3 regions of the Cedecea sp. B1(4) genome follow, and region 3 is predicted to be linked to each of the others. Evidence: predicted binding sites of a transcription regulator. Region 3 holds the regulator's gene; each other region holds the start of a gene.
The links. Region 3 encodes PhoB, which activates phosphate uptake and scavenging genes when phosphate is short. Its sites were predicted from a motif close to CTGTCATAAAACTGNCNNAT; they were not measured.

Region 1 (6,420 bases), on a different contig from region 3:
AACGTCCACGACTCGTTTGTTCAGGCCCTGCGGCGTAATGCCATTTTCTTCGTTGTAGCGCTGCTGCTTCTCACGGCGGCGTTCGGTTTCACCAATCGCTTTGGCCATTGACGGCGTGATTTTATCGCCGTAGAGAATCGCCTTACCGTTAACGTTACGCGCCGCACGGCCAATGGTCTGAATAAGCGAGCGCTCGGAACGCAGAAAACCTTCTTTGTCCGCATCCAGAATGGCAACCAGCGACACTTCCGGCATATCAAGACCTTCTCGCAGCAGGTTGATCCCCACCAGAACGTCAAATTCACCGAGACGCAAATCGCGGATAATCTCCATGCGCTCCACGGTGTCGATATCCGAGTGCAGATAGCGTACGCGTTCACCATGCTCCTCTAAATATTCGGTCAGGTCTTCCGCCATCCGCTTGGTTAATGTCGTCACCAGCACGCGTTCATTGATGGCCACACGTTTACGAATTTCAGAAAGCAAATCGTCTACCTGCGTTGCCACCGGACGCACTTCAATCACCGGATCGAGCAGTCCCGTAGGACGAACAACCTGGTCAACGATGTCCTCGCCAGATTTTTCCAGCTCATAGTTGCCCGGCGTCGCTGAAACGTAGATGGTCTGCGGGGCCAGCGCTTCAAACTCTTCAAATTTTAACGGGCGGTTGTCCAGCGCCGACGGCAGGCGGAAACCATATTCCACCAGCGTTTCTTTACGGGCACGGTCGCCGCGATACATGCCGCCAATTTGCGGAATAGTGACGTGGGATTCATCCACCACCAGCAGGCCATCTGCCGGAAGATAGTCAAAAAGCGTTGGGGGTGGTTCGCCAGGCCCTCGCCCGGAGAGGAAGCGCGAGTAGTTTTCAATGCCCGAACAATAACCCAGCTCGTTCATCATCTCGAGATCAAACTGGGTACGCTGGGCAATACGCTGCTCTTCCAGCAGTTTGTTATTCTCCAGCAGGAACTTGCGGCGCTCGGCCAGCTCAACTTTGATATCTTCCATCGCCTGCACAATACGCTCGCGCGGCGTAACGTAGTGCGATTTAGGGTAAATAGTAAAACGCTGAATAGTTTGATCGATTTGCCCGGTCAGTGGATCGAACAGCGACAGCCTTTCAACCTCTTCGTCGAACAACTCTACACGCAGCGCAAGATCGTCTGATTCAGCCGGGAAGATATCGACCACCTCCCCTCTTACACGGAACGTACCGCGCTGGAATGCCTGATCGTTGCGGGTGTATTGTAGCTCCGTAAGACGGCGCAGGATCGCCCGCTGATCGATGATCATACCCTTCGTCAGGTGAAGCATCATCTTCAGGTACAGGTCCGGGTCACCCAGACCGTAGATCGCCGACACGGATGCCACCACGATGACGTCCCGCCGCTCAAGCAACGCTTTGGTCGCCGACAGACGCATCTGCTCAATGTGTTCGTTCACCGACGCATCTTTTTCAATGAAGGTGTCCGAGCTTGGCACATATGCTTCAGGCTGATAGTAATCGTAGTAAGAGACAAAAAACTCAACGGCGTTGTCCGGGAAGAACTCTTTCATTTCACCGTAAAGCTGCGCCGCCAGCGTCTTATTTGGCGCCAGTACCATCGTGGGGCGCTGAAGATCGGCAATCACGTTTGCTACCGTGAAGGTTTTACCCGACCCCGTTACGCCCAGCAGCGTCTGGTGCGCCAGCCCGTTTTCAAGCCCGTCTTTCAGGCGAAGGATTGCTTCAGGCTGGTCGCCAGAAGGTTTAAATGCGGAATTCAGTTTGAACGCTTTACTCATGAACGGGCTACCTGATGAAGAAACGAGCGGGCCGGAGAGTAATTTTACCCGGCAGCGGGATTTTTGCCAGTATAAAAACTGTATAAAACACCAGTTCTCATTTTTGCTACGCCTGCTAACGACTGCTTTTTGCCACTTTGTTTGCCCAGAATTTGCCCCTTCGCCAGATAAATCTCCAGCCGCGACCGGTTATCCCCAAATTTTTTCGCCTTTTAACATTTGTCAAGGGAGGTAAGGATACCTCTGCCCGAATGTTTGACAGTTTTATTGCAGCTGTTGCTTTTATTTAACAACTTGAATTCAAATGAATATTTCACAAAGACCGGTTTCGCGCCAATTTGGCCGCAGGCCGCGCCCGCTCTCGCTTTCGTCAAGTTTTCTAACTCTAATACACAAGGTTATCCACAGGAATGGTGGATAACTGCAGCAAGCCCTTTTGCTTAGCCACTCGGAAAAACCCCTGATCTTCCTGTGCCAGGGGCGAAAAAAAAATTTCGCTAATTTTTTTGCTTTTATTCATTCGATTTCGCTATACCCGGCCATATTGAGCAAGATCCCGAAATCGAGATATATCCTGAGGTTAAAAGGCATTTTATTGCACCAAATTCGTACTTTTTAGCACCCGTCGAGTGCAGCAAGATCTCATCTTGCACGTCGGCTTTATCCTTTCAGGAAACCGATACTCAGTTTTATCCTGAATAGCGTGATGCTTTCAGGCATTATCACCAAGCTGGCAAGCTAATTGCAGCATATCCAGGGGGGAAACGACTCCCTAACCCAGGAGATGAGCCATGCTTAGCTTACGTGCTGTTAATCAGTTTTACGGTGACCACCACATACTGTGGAACCTCGACCTCGAGCTGACCCCGGGAGAATGCACCTGCGTGCTTGGCGCACCAGGCCAGGGCAAAACCACGCTCGTAAACTGCATTACCGGCTATTTGCCAGTACAAAGCGGCAGTATGCTGTGGCAACAGGCGGGACAGCCGCCTGAAGACCTGGTGAATAAACCCGTGGAGCGCAGAACTGCGCTTGGGATCGGCTACGTTCCCCAGGACAGGCGCATCTTCTCCCAGCTTAGCGTTGAGGAAAATCTTCAGATAGCGATGATGGCGGGTCATCATCGACCCCGGGTCATTCCTGCGCTGATTGATGACCTTTTTCCCGAGCTCTATAGCCTGCGGCAGGTAAAAAGCGGCGAACTTAGCGGGGATATGCAGCAACAGTTAGCGCTTGCCCGGGCATTGGTTTTAGAGCCAAGGCTGCTGATACTGGATGAACCCACTCTCGGCGGAGGGCACCGCTTTATCACAGAAATGGGCAACCTCATCCGTCGCTTAAACCGCGACTTCGGCCTGACCATTTTACTGGTCGAACAGCGGCTGCCTTTTATACGCCGGGTTGCAGACAAGTTTTGCCTGTTGCATAAAGGCCGAAATGTCGCGCAAGGGAATGTCTCCCAGCTGGACGACAAGCTCGTGGCGGGCTGGTTAGATCCCTGAACGCAGTCTCTACTACAAATTTTTCAATTTTTCCTGAAAAACCGGGTTGAGCTCCGTCATCGCCCGATGCAGGTTGCACTGCCGCGTCACTTTCGCGATATCCAACAAAGGCGAAGGTATGGGCTTCACGCCAGAGCTGTTCATCCAGCGTAAAACCGCGTCGAGATTCCATAGTGCTGTTTTCCCGTCATGTACTGGCGCTGGAAACGCCTCCCGGGAAACCATAACTTTGCGAATATACTGCCGGGACACGCCTAACAGTTCCGCGATGTCACTCAACCCCACTAAATCAGGGGCAGCTTCAACCAATAACGCGCCTTGAATAGTGCCTGAAACGTCCTTCAGCGCGCTCAGTAAGGCTTCTTCTGCTGTGTCGGCCTCGCGGATGAAATTCAGAGCAACACGCCCCGTCACACCGATGCCAACAAGGGCATCATCACACCCTCCTGCGCCCAGCGCAGCAACCCACTTCTCCGGATCTTTTTTCCCTTCAGGTAGAGTAAAAACAAGCGTGAACGTATATTCCGCCATGGAGCCTTCTCCTTGTTAATGCAGGACGCTACGTGATGCCCTATTGGCGCATCCATCCACAAGCCTGCGAATTTGTCTGGCATGGTTCTCTGCGTTGCGAGGCGTGCTCCAGACACAGCTGATACAAAACTCGCCGCACCGGCATGTTTTATCGTTCCAGGGGCAATACATTTCTCCCCAGCAATGCGAACCGCCCTCTTTGACCCGCCAACCCTGGCATTCTGCGTAGCTTAATGCCGCCTCTATCTCTTTTTGCGGGTGCCGTTTTCTGGCCATATCTCCTCCGGCTAAAAAAGCATCTCATAAAGGTTGTCATGTGACAACTCAAAGTATGAAATACTCTATAGACGTTGCAGCCTGGAATGAATCTTTGTCTGTGGTGAAAAGGTTAAAGCGGGAGCCAGCCCGAGGCTTTGCTGCGGGCCTGGCTTTTGTTGCAGTCGCCTTGCGGCTTAGATCGTAATAACGGAGAGATCGAGGTAGTGACCAAGCTCGGTTTGATCGCTGATCCCCTTAAGCCAGGGAATTTCCCCCAGCAGCGGGGCCGGCAGCCGCTGTTTGAGCGTGGCAAGATATTCCGCATGCCTTTTTCCTGCGGGTTGAACACCGTTTGCTATCCAGCCTGCCAGCGGTAAACCGGCGGCCAGCACCGCCTGTACCGTGAGCATTGCATGATTAATGCAGCCAAGTTTCACGCCCACCACTAAAATAACCGGCAGTTGCTCGCTGATGGCCCATTCGGCAAATGTCGTGGTGTCAGACAGCGGGGTAAACCAGCCTCCAGCCCCCTCAACCTGAACCCAGTCGGCTTTTCCGGTAAGATTCTTTAGACCTTCAGACATAGCAGAAAAAGTAATGGGGCGCTGCTCTTCAGCACTAATGATGTGCGGGGAGGTCGGCTCAAGAAAAGCCAACGGATTGATCTCCTCATACGGCAATTTAACCGAACTATTGCGCTGCAGCGCTAACGCATCACTGTTGCGAATGCCTTCCGGGGTCATTTCACTGCCAGAGGCCACAGGCTTATAGCCCACAGAGCGATACCCCGCAGTATTCGCCGCCTGAAGCAGCGCGCAGCTGGCGATGGTCTTCCCAACTTCAGTGTCGGTGCCGGTCACAAACCATTTTTTAATCACGTTCAATTACTCCAAAAATTATCTGCCAGCTAAGAGAGAACTGCCCGTCTTGCCGGGGCCACGCTTCGCTGAGCCGCTGCAGTTGCCCACGCGTCAGCAGAGTGTTTTTGCGGCCATCGTGCAGGTGTGTTGCCCCAACGCCTTTTAGCGAACGCATGGCGCTCATGACGTCAGGAAAACGCTGGCTGACGGTGCGGCTGGTTAATACGTAACGCCATGGGCGACACGCCTGGTCAATTTCGGCCAGGGATAAAAACTGGTTGGCATGCGCCCGTTCGTCTACCCCGCGCCAGGCCTCGTGCAGTTCAGGCAGTGAACCTGCCGCAAGCGTGCTGAACGCAATGCACCCACCCGGTTTCGTCACGCGATAAAGCTCGGATAAGCCTTGCTGCAGATCGCTGCACCACTGAACGGCAAGATTACTCCAGGCCAGATCCACCTGGTCATCCGCCAGCGGAATAGACTCGATATCTCCCTCAAGAAAGCGATGCGCCGACTGGGTTTGCTGGCACCGCTCAAGCATCGCTTTCGAGATGTCCAGCGCCAGCACTTCGCTTCCTTTGTCCCGCCAAATTCGGCTGTACCAGCCGGTACCGCAGCCTGCATCCAGCACGCTTACGGCGCGGCGGTTTTCCAGCTCGGCCAGCAGATTATCGCCGCAGATACGCTGCAGCTCGGCGAAACGCTCGTAGGTGCCTGCCGCCCGGCTAAACGCTGCGGCGACGGCGGCTTTATCAACAAGCTGCGTCATCAAGCGCCTCCAGCAATGCGTCTATGTCCCCAGAAGTATGCGCTGCCGTGAGGGTGATGCGCAGGCGGGCACTGCCGGGGGGAACGGTAGGCGGGCGAATGGCTGTTAACCAGAAGCCCCGCTCTTTCAGGCGGGAGGCGAGATCCAGCGTGCGCTGATTCTCACCCACAATCAGAGGTTGTATCGCGCTACCTGAATCCGCCAGATTCAGCGAGAGTCGGGCAGCACCCTGCCGAAAACGCAGAATATTTTCAGCAAGCCTTGCTCTGTACTCATCGCCATGCTGAACCACCTTTAACGCGGCCTGAAGCGACACGGCCTGCGCCGGCGGCATAGCGGTGCTGTATATCAAGTGGCGGGCAAACTGCAGCAGGTAAGTTGCAACGTCTTCGTCACACAATACCGCCGCACCGCTGCCGCCAAACGCTTTGCCAAAGGTGACGACAAGAATATCCGGTTTGATTTTTTGCCGATCGCAACTGCCACGCCCTTCTTTGCCGAGGACACCAATACCGTGCGCGTCGTCGACCATTAACCAACCGTCTGCTTGTCTTGTTGCCTGTGCTATTTCAGCCAGCGGCGCGCTGTCCCCGTCCATGCTGAAGATGCCTTCGGTCAGGACAAGCTGTTCACCTTCATGCGGTTTACTCAGCTGCGTGGCAAGGGCCTGAACGTCGTTGTGATGAAATCTGCGTAGCTGAGCCGGACTTTG
Region 2 (6,420 bases), on a different contig from region 3:
ACGGCTCCATGATTGGGATGAACAAAGACATCCTCTGCCAGTATGTGGAGTACATTACCAACATCCGCATGCAGGCCGTGGGCCTTGACCTGCCGTTCCAGACTCGCTCCAATCCAATTCCGTGGATCAACGCATGGCTGGTATCCGACAACGTACAGGTTGCGCCGCAGGAAGTGGAAGTCAGCTCCTACCTGGTGGGCCAGATTGACTCGGAAGTCGATACCGACGATCTGAGCAACTTCCAGCTGTAAATAATGGGCCGCATTACGCTCAGCATTACCGGCGCGCAGTTGATGAGCGAAGAAGAACACCCTTCGCTATTGGCGGCGCTGGAGTCACACAAAGTCTGCGTAGAGTATCAGTGCCGGGAAGGCTATTGCGGTTCATGCCGTACTAAGCTGCTGGCGGGGGAAGTTCAGTGGCTGACCGAGCCGCTGGCGTTTATCCAGCCCGGTGAAATTCTCCCCTGCTGCTGCAAAGCACGGGGAGATATCGAACTCGAGATGTAGTGATGTAAAAAAGGCCGCAAATGCGGCCTTTTTCATTAGCGATTACGGCTTATTAAGAAACCGCACGGCTTTGTCCGGGAAGTCGGTAAACAGCCCATCTACGCCCGCCTGGTTATACAGCACGTCGTACAGCTGATTCACATCGCTCACGTAGTCCGGCAACGCGTCCGCCCTCACCGTATAAGGATGCACGGTCAATTTGCTGGCGTGTGCTTCGGTCACCATCTCGGTGAGCTTCACGTTCCCTTTGGTTGACGCCTTCTCCACCAGCATATGGTAGTCCGGGCCAATGCCGTCGGCATATTGGGCAATCTGCTTCATCGCGCCAGGCTTAAACATCCAGTCGTAGCTGTAGTTTACCCACTTGCCATCCGGCTGTTTTTCCTGAGTCTCATTCCAGTCGGTATAAGCGATAAGCTGCACCAGGTTAAGATTCATACCCATCTTCGGCTCAAGCTCGTGTTTAATGCGCTTCAGCTCGGCGGCGTCAAAGCACTGAAGATAGACCTTATCCTGCTTGCTGGTGTAACCATACTGCTTCAGCACCTCAAGCGTTTTTGCCGCGATATCTTTGCCTTCCTGATGGTGGAACCACGGCGCTTTTATCTCAGGATAGATACCGATGTTCTTCCCGGTGGAATGGTTCAGCCCCTGAACAAACTCGATCTCTTCTTCAAAGGTGTGCACCCGGAAGTCGGATTTGCCCATTGGGAAACGCCCCGGATAGGTCTGCACCTGCTTGCCGTTAACGATGTCGAAGCCCTCGGTGAACTTCAGGGACTTGATTTCCGCCAGCGTAAAGTCGATGGCGTAGTAGCGCCCGTCTTTGCGCGCCCGATCCGGGAAACGCTTCGCGACGTCGGTCACCCTGTCCAGATAGTGGTCATGCAGCACCACCAGCCTGTCGTCTTTGGTCATCACCAGGTCTTGCTCAAGGTAATCCGCGCCCTGGGCATAGGCCATCGCTTTTGCCGGTAACGTATGCTCAGGCAGATAGCCGCTGGCGCCCCGGTGGGCAATTACGATTTTGTCCGTGGTCTGGGCGAAGACGCTGCTGGTCGCTACCAGTACCACACCCGCCAGTAAAGATTTTGCCATCAGTTTCATGGTGTTTTCCTTAGCCGTTTTTCAGCATTTTTTCATCGTGGTGTTTGCGCTCGCCAATCATCACCACAATCAGCAACAGCACGGCCAAAATACTGCCGCCTATCATCACGATAAAGCCGCCGTCCCAGCCGAAGAAGTCCACGGTGTAGCCGACAATCGCGCTGGCCGCGACCGAGCCGCCCAGGTAACCAAACAGGCCGGTAAAGCCCGCTGCCGTCCCTGCCGCTTTCTTAGGTGCAAGCTCAAGCGCATGCAGGCCAATCAGCATTACCGGGCCGTAAATCAGGAAGCCTATAACAATCATACAGGCCATATCCACGCCCGGATTTCCCGGCGGGTTGAGCCAGTAAACCACGGTGGCAATCGTCACCAGCACCATGAAGAACACGCCTGTCGCACCGCGGTTACCTTTAAACACCTTATCCGACATCCAGCCGCACAACAGCGTGCCTGGAATACCCGCATATTCATAAAGGAAGTAGGCCCACGAGGATTTATCCAGCGCGAAGTGTTTTACTTCTTTCAGGTAAGTTGGCGACCAGTCCAGGATGCCGTAACGCAGCAAATAGACAAACACGTTGGCAATGGCGATGTACCACAGCAGACGGTTCGGGAAGACGTACTTCATGAAGATCTGCTTAGCCGTCAGCTCTTCTTCCGCTTTCTCGCTGTAATCGTCCGGGTAGTCGTTTTTGTACTCTTCAATTGGCGGCAGGCCGCAGGATTGAGGCGTGTCGCGCATCAAGCCGAAGGCAATAATTGCCACAATAATGGCGGCGAAAGCGGGCATATACAGCGCCGCATGCCAGTCGTTAAACCACGCCATCCCCAGCAGGAACAGCAGCGGAGGAATACCGCCGCCAACGTTATGGGCGCAGTTCCAGACGGAAACAATGCCTCCACGCTCCTTCTGCGACCACCAGTGCACCATGGTGCGCCCGCACGGCGGCCATCCCATGCCCTGGAACCAGCCGCAGGCGAACAGCAGCACAAACATAATCGCGATGCTGGACGTTGCCCACGGCACAAAGCCCATAAACAGCATCACGGCGGCGGCAAGAATCAGCCCGGCGGGTAGAAATACGCGCGGATTCGAGCGGTCAGAGACCGAGCCCATGATGAATTTCGAAAATCCGTAAGCGATCGAAATCCCGGAAAGTGCAAAACCGAGATCGCCTCGGGAGAAGCCCTGCTCCACCAGATACGGCATCGCAAGGGTAAAGTTTTTCCTCACCAGATAGTAAGCGGCATAACCAAAAAAGATACCCATGAAGATTTGCCAGCGTAGGCGGCGATAGGTCGGGTCTATCTGCTCCTTTGGCAAACGCGCCTGGTGCGCGGCAGGTCTAAAGATACTAAGCATACGAGCCTCCGTGGCCTGGATTTGCGGCGGGAGCAAACGGCTCCTGCCAAATGTTCTTTTGCGAGCGCATGGTAGTTATCTGTGCGCGTATTTACTGTGAAACATCGCACACAATGTTACATTTTTATTACAAAAAGGCGAAATAGTGCATATTCCCATTAATAATTTTCGTTTATTGCTCGAATTTGCTCGCAATCAAACATTCCACACTTTCTTTGTGGCTGAATAACGGTAATTAAAAAGGGGATAAAGGAGCGCCATGTGAGCAGAGAAACGGACGTGATAATCATCGGCGGAGGAGCGACCGGTGCCGGGATTGCGCGAGACTGCGCCCGCCGCGGGCTGAAAGTCCTGCTGCTTGAGCGTCACGACATCGCAACGGGTGCCACCGGCCGTAATCACGGCCTGCTTCACAGCGGCTCACGCTATGCGGTCACCGACGGGGAATCTGCCAAAGAGTGCATCGAAGAAAACCGCATTCTGCGGCGTATTGCCCGCCACTGTATAGAGCCCACGGATGGCCTGTTTATCACCCTGCCGGAAGATGATCTGGCGTTTCAAAGCGGGTTTATCGCTGCCTGCCGCCAGGCCGGTATTCCCGCAGAAGCGTTGGATCCCCGGGAGGCATTACGACTTGAGCCGTCCGCCAACCCATCGCTTCTCGGCGCGGTTCGTGTCCCGGATGGCACGGTCGACCCATTCCGACTCACCGCCGCTAACATGCTTGATGCCAAAGAACACGGCGCAGAAGTGCTGACGGGCTGCGAGATCACCGGGCTGATTCGCGAAGGCTCACGCGTTTGCGGCGTGCGCGTCTTCAACCACCTTACCCGTCAGGCAGGCGAGTTCCGGGCGCCAATGGTGGTAAATGCCGCAGGGATCTGGGGGCAGCACATCGCAGAGTACGCCGATCTAAGCGTAAAAATGTTCCCGGCCAAAGGGGCGTTACTGATCCTCGGGCACCGCATCAACAACATGGTCATCAACCGCTGCCGTAAACCGGCAGACGCCGATATTCTGGTGCCCGGCGATACAATTTCGCTTATTGGCACCACCTCCACGCATATCGACTACGACCAAATCGACAACATGTGCGTCACACCGGATGAAGTGGACACCCTGATTCGTGAAGGGGAAAAACTGGCTCCGGTGCTTGGCCGAACCCGTATTCTTCGGGCCTACGCTGGCGTCAGGCCTCTGGTTGCCAGCGACAACGATCCTACCGGGCGCAGCGTCAGCCGTGGAATTGTGCTGCTGGACCACGGGAAACGCGACGGCATGGACGGCTTCATCACCATTACCGGCGGCAAACTGATGACCTATCGTCTGATGGCGGAGTGGGCAACGGACCTGGTTTGCGAGCGTTTAGGGAATACCAGGCCCTGCTCCACCGCCTCGGCGTCACTGCCGGGCTCCGAACATACGGCCGAACAAACGCTGGGGAAAGTTATCTCCTTGCCACCGACAATTCGCGGTTCCGCCGTCTGGCGGCACGGCGACCGCGCAACGCGGCTGCTCAATAACAGCCGACTCAGCAACAGCCTGGTATGCGAATGCGAAGCCGTCACCACCGGCGAAGTGCGCTATGCCATTGATGCCCTCGGCGTAAAAAACCTGGGAGATTTGCGCCGCAGAACGCGCATTGGCATGGGCACCTGCCAGGGCGAGCTGTGCGCATGCCGGGCAGCCGGTCTCCTGCAACGCTTCCAGCTCACTACGCCTGCACAATCGCTGGATCAACTCTCTCACTTCCTCAACGAACGCTGGAAGGGCGTTCGCCCTGTCGCCTGGGGAAATGCATTGCGAGAAAGCGAATTTACCGCCTGGGTTTATCAGGGGCTATGCGGTCTGGACAACGGAGAAAAGGGATGAAATTTGACACGATTATCATCGGCAGCGGCCTGGCCGGGCTGACAGCCGGCATAAAGCTGGCGGAAAGCGGCCAGCGATGCGCCATCGTCAGCCGCGGGCAAAGCGCGCTGCACTTCTCTTCTGGTTCGCTGGATTTGCTTTCAACGTTACCGGACGGCACTCCCGTTAATCAGACAGAGACGGCGCTGGAAAACCTGGCGGAGCAAGCGCCTCAGCACCCCTACAGCCTGATGGGCAAAGAGCGTGTGCTGGCGCTCGCTGCAGAGTGTGAGCAACTGCTGGCCAGGGCTGGCATTCCGCTGGTGGGTCATCATCGCCAAAATCACCTCAGAATCACGCCGCTGGGCAAGCAAAGAGCCAGCTGGCTCAGCCCGCCGGAAGTGCCGCAGGCGCCGTTGCCCTGGCAAAAAATGACGGTAATTAATATTGCTGGCTTCCTGGATTTTCAGGCAGAGCTGGTGGCAGGCTCACTGTCTGCCACCGGCTGTAACGTGCACGTCGCCGAGCTTACCTTGCCGGTGCTTGATGTACTGAGAAACAACCCAAGCGAATTTCGTGCCGTAAATATCGCCAGGGTGCTGGATCTGCCGGAAAACCTTCCGGCGCTGGTGGATGAACTCAGGCTGCTGCTGGGCAGCGGCGAGGCTATGATTCTGCCCGCTTGCCTGAACCTGGAAGCACGAACGGTGGCCGCCGTTGAGCAAGCCCTCGGTGTGCCGGTAAAACTCCTGCCAACCCTGCCGCCTTCGGTGCTTGGGATGAGGCTACACAATGCGCTCCGCCGCCGTTTTCAGACCCTGGGCGGGCTTATTATGCCCGGAGATACCGTAACCGGCGCTCAGCTTGAACAAGGGCGTATCCATGCCCTGTTCACCAAAAATCACCGTGAAGTGCCGCTGCGGACCCACCATGTTATCCTGGCCAGCGGCAGCTTTTTCAGCGGCGGGCTGGAAGCTACCCGGCAACACGTCATCGAGCCCATCCTCGGTCTAGACGTGAACATCCAGACCGAGCGAGCCGCCTGGAGTAAGGCTGATTTCTTTACGCCGCAGCCGTGGCTGCAGTTTGGGCTCACCGTGAATCACCACTTCCAGCCGTTCCACCACGGGGAATGCACGAAAAACCTCTACGCAATTGGCTCGGTGCTGGGGGGCTTTGATCCTATTCAGCAGGGATGCGGGGCCGGCGTTTCGATGCTCACGGCGCTCTGTGTGGCCGCTCAAATCCTTGTTGTCGCGGAGGCTGGCCATGAATCTGCTTGATGAAACCAGCTTTGAAAGCTGTATTAAATGCACGGTCTGCACCACGGCTTGCCCGGTAAGCCGCGTTCGCCCGGAATATCCGGGGCCAAAACAGGCAGGGCCCGACGGGGAAAGGTTGCGCCTGAAAGATCCCTCCCTGTATGACGACGCGCTGAAGTACTGCACTAACTGCAAGCGCTGCGAAGTCTCCTGCCCGTCAGAAGTCAAAATTGGCGATATCATCCAGCGGGCGCGGGCCAGATATGGCGAACATAAACCTTCGCTGCGCGATGCTGTTCTCAGTCATACCGATTTACTCGGTACGCTC
Region 3 (6,420 bases):
GCGTTGAGGTAGCCCCAGTCTTCCGCCTGAGCTTCACAGGCTTTTATTTCCTGCATCAACGTTTGCTGGCGAACCCGGTTTTCCTCGTCGTGCCGCAGCTGCTGGGTAATTTGGCCCTGTTGTGAAGCATTCTCACGCAGTTGGAGGGCAAGCGCCGAGATTTGCGTCTCCAGTGCGCCAGGAGCTGTTTCTTCATGCAGATTTTCTGGCCGCGCCGATAAGTGTTGAGTCAACGCACTTTCAGCCTGTTCCAGCAGAGTGACCTGCTGCTGATGCTGGCGTTCCAGAAGCTGTTTACGCTGTTCCAGCTCAAGGCGCTCGACCTCTTCCAGCAGAGCGCTGCGGAAATCGGCTTCGTCGCTGAACTGGCTGGCCAAAAGTGCATTCCCGAACTGCGTCCGCGCCGCCGTGCTTTCTTCTGCACTTTGCTTCAGTTGCTGTTGCAGGGACTGGCGCTGCCCTTCCAGCAGGTTGCAATCGTTATGCAGCGCTTGCCAGTTTTTCAGCGCCGCCTCATGCTCGAGTTCATCCAGCGGCTGCGGGGCGGAGCCATCGTCCGCAAGGGTTGAGAGCAACATGTCGAGAGTGGAGAGCTGCTGGCGAAGCTGCGGCAGTTTGTCCTGCTGGTGCTGCCATTGCTGAGATTCCCTTTGGCGAGCCTCAAGCCAGGTTTGCTCTTCGCCAGGCTCAGGATGCTGGAGACCGGCCTGCTCCAGCCCCGCTTGTAGTGAAGCGCGCTGCGCCACAAAGTCTCCGTGCAGTTTCTCATGCTGCTGGTTATCGCGCTGATATTGCGCCTCCAGCGCCTGCCGCTCGCCGAGCTGGCGCAGTTGTTGCTCGCGCTGTTCCTGCTCTTCAAGCCACGCGCTGAGATCGTCCTGAGGTGTTAAAGCGATAGCGAGTTCCGCGCACTGCTGCTGCCAGCGGGCTGACAGTACAGTTTTTTCTGCCTCGATGGCGGTGCTGGCCTGTGCCAGTTTTTCGCGCTGCTGGCGCTGGGTATCAAGCTGACCTTTAAGGGCAAAGCCAAGCTCTGCGAGTTTAGCCACTTCTTGCTTAAGAGCGGCCAGGCGCTGTTGGTGCTCCCCAGGTTCGAGAGCCTTATACGCCTCTACAGCCGGGTGTTGGGTTGAGCCGCAAAGCGGACACGGCGAGTCAGGCTGCAGGCGTGCGCGCTCGGCTTCAAGGCTTTGGATGCGCTTTTCCTGTTCGACGACTTTTTCCAGATCCGCTTCGTGCTGGCGTTTGTCTTTGTACTGCTGGCGCTTTTTCCCCAGGTCAACGTCTCGCTCGGCAATCTGTTTATCCAGCTCGACAAGCTCGCGCTGTTGCTCGGTTTTGCGTTTCTCCAGCGTGGCAAACTGCGGCTGCAAAGTAGCCAACAGCTGGCGGGCAGGCCGGGTTGCCAGCATCTGCTGTAAATGAGCGCTCACTTCATCAGGAGAAAGGCTAAGCTTTGGCTCCGGCAGCGCCTGCAGCTTTTGCCGACTGGCCTCGAGCGCCTGCTTTAGCTCGGTAAGCTGTTTTTCGTCGCGCTGCTGCTGCGTGAATGCCATGCGCCAGCCCGTCAGTTCGGCAGACCAAAGTCGATAACGGTCATTCGCTGCGAGCCAGTCTTCGACCTGCTGAGCTTCTCTCTTCAGCCGCTGAGCCTGTTCGGCGGCCAGCATTCGGGTTTGCTGCCGGCGGACGGAAAGCTGATGTAAGCGGGTATTCACTTTCTCCGCCGCCTCGCTGTTTTGCTTCAGCGACTGCTGCTTTTCCTGCAGCCGCTGCCAGTCAGGGCGAAGTTTTTCGGCGGGCAGAGCTCGGGTCAGTTTCGCCAGCATGGGCTCTGCGTCTTTGACCGCCTGGCTGGCTGTGTCCAGCGCCTGTTGCTTTTGGGCTTTGTCGGCAGAAAGTCGGGCTAGCTGAGTGAGCCACTGCTGGTGTTGCTGCTGCCGTTGGAGCTCCCTGGACAGCTTTTTCTCTTCCAGAGTGAGCGCCTGCAAACTCTCGGTAAGCTGCTGTTGCTGCTCAGCGGTTAGTAGCGCGACGCCGGAAGCCTGAGCCAGCAGGTTTTCAAGGCGGCTTTTGATTTGCTTATGATTTTCAAACACCGCGGCGGAAACGGTGCCGTAAATCTCCGTGCCGGTGAGCTCTTCAAGCAGCGAGGCGCGGTCGTTGGCATCGGCGTTTAAAAAGGCGGCGAACTGCCCCTGGGAGAGCATCATTGAGCGGGTGAAACGGTCGTAGTCGAGCCCGGTGAGCGCGGCGATAATCTCCAGCTTGTCTTTGATTTTATCCGCCAGGATTTTGCCGTCGCTGATTTGAGCCAGCTCCACGCGCGGCGCCTGAAGATTGCCGTTTGCCGCGTTGCGGGCGCGGTTCTGGCTCCAGAAGGCGCGGTAGCCCGTACCTTTTACCTCAAACTCGACTTCGGCCAGGCATTCTGCTGTGTCGCGGGTCATCAAGTCATTTTGCGACTGCGACACGGTGCTGAGGCGCGGTGTCTTGTGGTACAGCGCCAGGCAAATGGCATCCAGCAGGGTGGTTTTGCCGGCGCCCGTGGGGCCGGTGATGGCAAACAGCCCGTTGCTGGCGAAAGGTTCCTGGGTGAAATCAATTTTCCACTCGCCTTTCAGGGAGTTAATGTTTTTTAACCGCAGGCTGAGGATCTTCATACCTGTTCCTCCTGCTGGTGCAAATCTGAAAGGGTTTGGGCAAACAGCGTTCTTAGCCTGGCGGCGCGCTCCTCGCTGGTTTCTTCCTGACTCAGCCGCCGCTCAAAAACTTCTTCAACGCTTAACTCGCTCAGCGTCTCTTTATGCTGGCTGGCAATCACCCGCTCGCGCTGTTCGCGGCTGCGGCGAAGCAGGACAACTTCGACCGGCAAATCGTCGGTCAGCGCCTGCACCTGACGCTGCATGTCGTGCAGATATTCGTCGGTGGCGATTTCGATATCCAGCCAGACTTTGGGTTCAGCAGGCGCGTTTCGCCACTGCTCTAGCTGCTGCTCGATTTCACTCAGTGACCCTTTCACGATGGCCAGCGGCTGGCTGATGGGGACTTCCAGAGGCTCGACGCTGGTTAGCGCTCCGCCGCTGAATGTCACCAGAAAAACGGTTTTTGCTTTGCCGGTTTCGTCGAAACTCAGCGGAATCGGCGAGCCGCTGTAGCGAATATGCTCCGTGCCGCCAATTTTTTGCGCGCGATGAATGTGCCCGAGCGCAATGTAGTCGGCGGGCGGGAAGTGCTGCGCCGGGAAGGCATCCAGCGTGCCAATATAAATGTCACGCACCGCATCGGATTTCGTGACGCCTACCGTGGTCAGGTGCCCGGTCGCAATAATCGGCAGTGGCTGGTCACCGCGAAGCGCCACGGCGGCGGCATAACATTGCTGATAATGTTCGCTGATGGCTTCCATTAAAGATCGCTGTTTTTCATGGCCGGACAGCCCCGCCTGGCTGCTTTGAATGTCGCGAGGACGCAGGAAAGGAATTGGGCAGAGAATCGCCCCCGGCGTGCCGTCTTTTTGGTTGAGCAGCAGCGCCTGTTCGTCTTTGTTATGGCGGGCGCTGGCAATGACGCGGGTGTTCAGGCAGGCCAGCAGCTCGCGGGATTCATTCAGGGTAGCTACGGAATCGTGATTCCCCGCCAGCACCACCAGCTGGCAGCCGGTGCCCTGCAGCTGCACGACAAAACGATTATACATTTCACGGGCGTAGCTCGGCGGCGAGCCGGTATCAAAGATATCTCCCGCGACGAGGATCGCATCCACCTGATGTTCGACTGCGGCGTTTAACAACCAGTCGAGAAAGGCCTGATGTTCAGAAGCCCGGCTTTTGGTATAGAAGTTTTGGCCGAGGTGCCAGTCTGATGTGTGGAGAATGCGCATAACCTGTCCCATGGCAAAGAGGCGAATTACCGATTATAAGCTATTGAGCTGGCAGCGTAACCGTCAGTAAAAATCCATGGCTGTCATAATTCAAAAAGGTGAAATATCTGGCCGTCATCTTTTTCATAAATCTGTCACAAATCTGACGCATACTGGCGCACAATTAATAAGAGATGGTCTCTTTTCAACAGGGTAAATCATGGCGAGACGCATTTTAGTCGTAGAAGATGAAGCTCCGATTCGTGAAATGGTGAGCTTTGTGCTCGAGCAAAATGGCTTCCAGTCGGTAGAGGCGGAAGATTATGACAGCGCGGTTAACCTGCTGATTGAACCTTTCCCCGACCTGATCCTGCTGGACTGGATGCTGCCAGGCGGTTCCGGGATCCAGTTCATCAAGCACCTGAAGCGCGAAGCGCTGACCCGCGAAATCCCGGTGATGATGCTGACCGCGCGTGGCGAAGAAGAAGATCGCGTGCGTGGCCTTGAAGTCGGTGCCGATGATTACATCACTAAGCCGTTCTCGCCTAAAGAGCTGGTGGCGCGTATTAAAGCGGTGATGCGCCGTATTTCCCCGATGGCGGTGGAAGAAGTGATTGAGATGCAGGGGCTGAGTCTTGACCCGTCCTCACACCGCGTGATGACCGGCGAAGATCCCCTCGACATGGGGCCAACTGAATTTAAGCTGTTACACTTCTTTATGACCCACCCGGAGCGCGTTTACAGCCGTGAACAGCTGCTCAATAACGTTTGGGGAACGAACGTTTACGTTGAAGACCGTACCGTAGACGTGCATATTCGTCGCCTGCGTAAAGCGTTGGAAACAAGTGGTCATGACAAAATGGTGCAAACAGTTCGCGGCACGGGTTATCGTTTTTCAACCCGTTTTTAATATGCTGACAGGAGCGTGACGCGTGCTGGAACGGCTGTCATGGAAAAGGCTGGTACTGGAGCTGGTGCTCTGTTGTATGCCAGCGGCAATTCTCGGATTGATTTTTGGCCACCTGCCGTGGTTTTTACTGGCGGCAGTGACCGCCCTGCTAAGCTGGCATTTCTGGAATTTACTTCGTCTCTCCTGGTGGCTGTGGGTTGACCGCAGCATGACCCCGCCGCCCGGGCGGGGAAGCTGGGAACCTCTGCTGTACGGGCTGCACCAGATGCAGCTGCGTAATAAAAAGCGCCGCAAAGAGTTAGGCAACCTGATCAAACGCTTCCGAAGCGGAGCCGAATCGCTGCCCGATGCGGTGGTGCTGACCACCGAAGAAGGCACCATTTTTTGGTGTAACGGCCTGGCGCAACAGCTGCTTGGCCTGCGCTGGCCGGACGACAGCGGCCAAAATATCCTCAACCTGCTGCGTTACCCTGAATTCTCGCAATACGTGGCGAAGCAGCAGTTTGGCCGCCCGCTGACGCTGGTACTGAACAATGGCCGTCATCTTGAGTTCCGCGTGATGCCCTACGCCGACGGGCAGTGGCTGATGGTGGCGCGAGACGTCACGCAGATGCACCAGCTTGAAGGCGCTCGCCGCAATTTCTTTGCCAACGTTAGCCATGAGCTGCGCACGCCGCTGACCGTGTTACAGGGTTATCTGGAGATGATGCAGGATCAGGCTCTGGAAGGGCCGCTGCGGGATAAAGCGCTGCATACCATGCGCGAGCAAACTTCGCGCATGGAAGGGCTGGTGAGGCAATTGTTAACGCTGTCGCGCATCGAAGCCGCGCCCACGCTGTCGATGAATGAGAAAATCGACGTGCCGCTAATGCTGCGCGTGGTGGAACGAGAGGCGCAGACGTTGAGCCAGCAGAAGCAAACGCTCACTTTTAACGTTGAGCCAGGGCTGCATGTTTACGGTAACGAAGAGCAGCTGCGCAGTGCGATCTCTAACCTGGTGTATAACGCGGTGAATCACACGCCTGCCGGGACGCACATCACCGTCACCTGGCGCAGGTTGCCTCACGGCGTAGCGTTCAGCGTGAAGGATACCGGGCCGGGGATCTCCGCCGAGCACATTCCGCGCCTGACGGAGCGTTTCTACCGAGTAGACAAAGCGCGTTCCCGGCAGACCGGAGGCAGCGGGCTTGGGCTGGCCATCGTGAAGCATGCCCTTAGCCATCATGATGCGCGGCTGGATATCGAAAGCGTACCGGGGCAGGGCTCGACGTTTTCGTTCATCCTGCCCGAGCGCTTAATCGCCCCTGAGTCAGCGGTGGCTGCACATTAATTCACCGTAACCGTCAAGTACACTTTCCACAGGCCAGTTTTCTGGCCTTTTTGTTTGTATTTTCATCACTCGTTAAGTGATGAATATTGAATTGGTGCTTTTTTGTCCGAATGATAAGCCATAACAAAAGCGTATAATCAACTTTATTCACTGCTTATGCGTATTTTTAAAGGATATATTTCTGGTTTCCCGATCCCTTCTTGTCTTCAAACGCTATAAGCGTTTTAATTGCCCCCCTGTTATTACCAGACCGACTGAAATTGCGTGGTAATTCGACTAACTATTCTTCGCCACCGATCCGGAGAAGCATATTCCGCTGTCGTT

Region 1: a site for PhoB is predicted at 2,042-2,061, ahead of uvrB (excinuclease ABC subunit UvrB). Genes of this name have one in related genera too.
Region 2: a site for PhoB is predicted at 3,093-3,112, ahead of glpT (glycerol-3-phosphate transporter). Genes of this name have one in related genera too.

What each region holds. Positions count from the first base shown of each region.
Region 1 is NZ_JCAHMZ010000014.1:24,309-30,728, reverse strand. Features, by position in the region: gene uvrB (excinuclease ABC subunit UvrB) at 1-1,788, opposite strand, end outside; gene ACR6JA_RS20950 (ABC transporter ATP-binding protein) at 2,580-3,290, shown strand; gene ACR6JA_RS20945 (helix-turn-helix transcriptional regulator) at 3,303-3,821, opposite strand; gene bioD (dethiobiotin synthase) at 4,274-4,957, opposite strand; gene bioC (malonyl-ACP O-methyltransferase BioC) at 4,950-5,708, opposite strand; gene bioF (8-amino-7-oxononanoate synthase) at 5,692-6,420, opposite strand, start outside.
Region 2 is NZ_JCAHMZ010000004.1:410,059-416,478, reverse strand. Features, by position in the region: gene nrdB (class Ia ribonucleoside-diphosphate reductase subunit beta) at 1-251, shown strand, start outside; gene yfaE (class I ribonucleotide reductase maintenance protein YfaE) at 255-509, shown strand; gene glpQ (glycerophosphodiester phosphodiesterase) at 552-1,607, opposite strand; gene glpT (glycerol-3-phosphate transporter) at 1,627-2,979, opposite strand; gene glpA (anaerobic glycerol-3-phosphate dehydrogenase subunit A) at 3,241-4,851, shown strand; gene glpB (glycerol-3-phosphate dehydrogenase subunit GlpB) at 4,848-6,113, shown strand; gene glpC (anaerobic glycerol-3-phosphate dehydrogenase subunit GlpC) at 6,100-6,420, shown strand, end outside.
Region 3 is NZ_JCAHMZ010000008.1:228,311-234,730, reverse strand. Features, by position in the region: gene sbcC (exonuclease subunit SbcC) at 1-2,663, opposite strand, end outside; gene sbcD (exonuclease subunit SbcD) at 2,660-3,877, opposite strand; gene phoB (phosphate response regulator transcription factor PhoB) at 4,077-4,766, shown strand; gene phoR (phosphate regulon sensor histidine kinase PhoR) at 4,789-6,096, shown strand.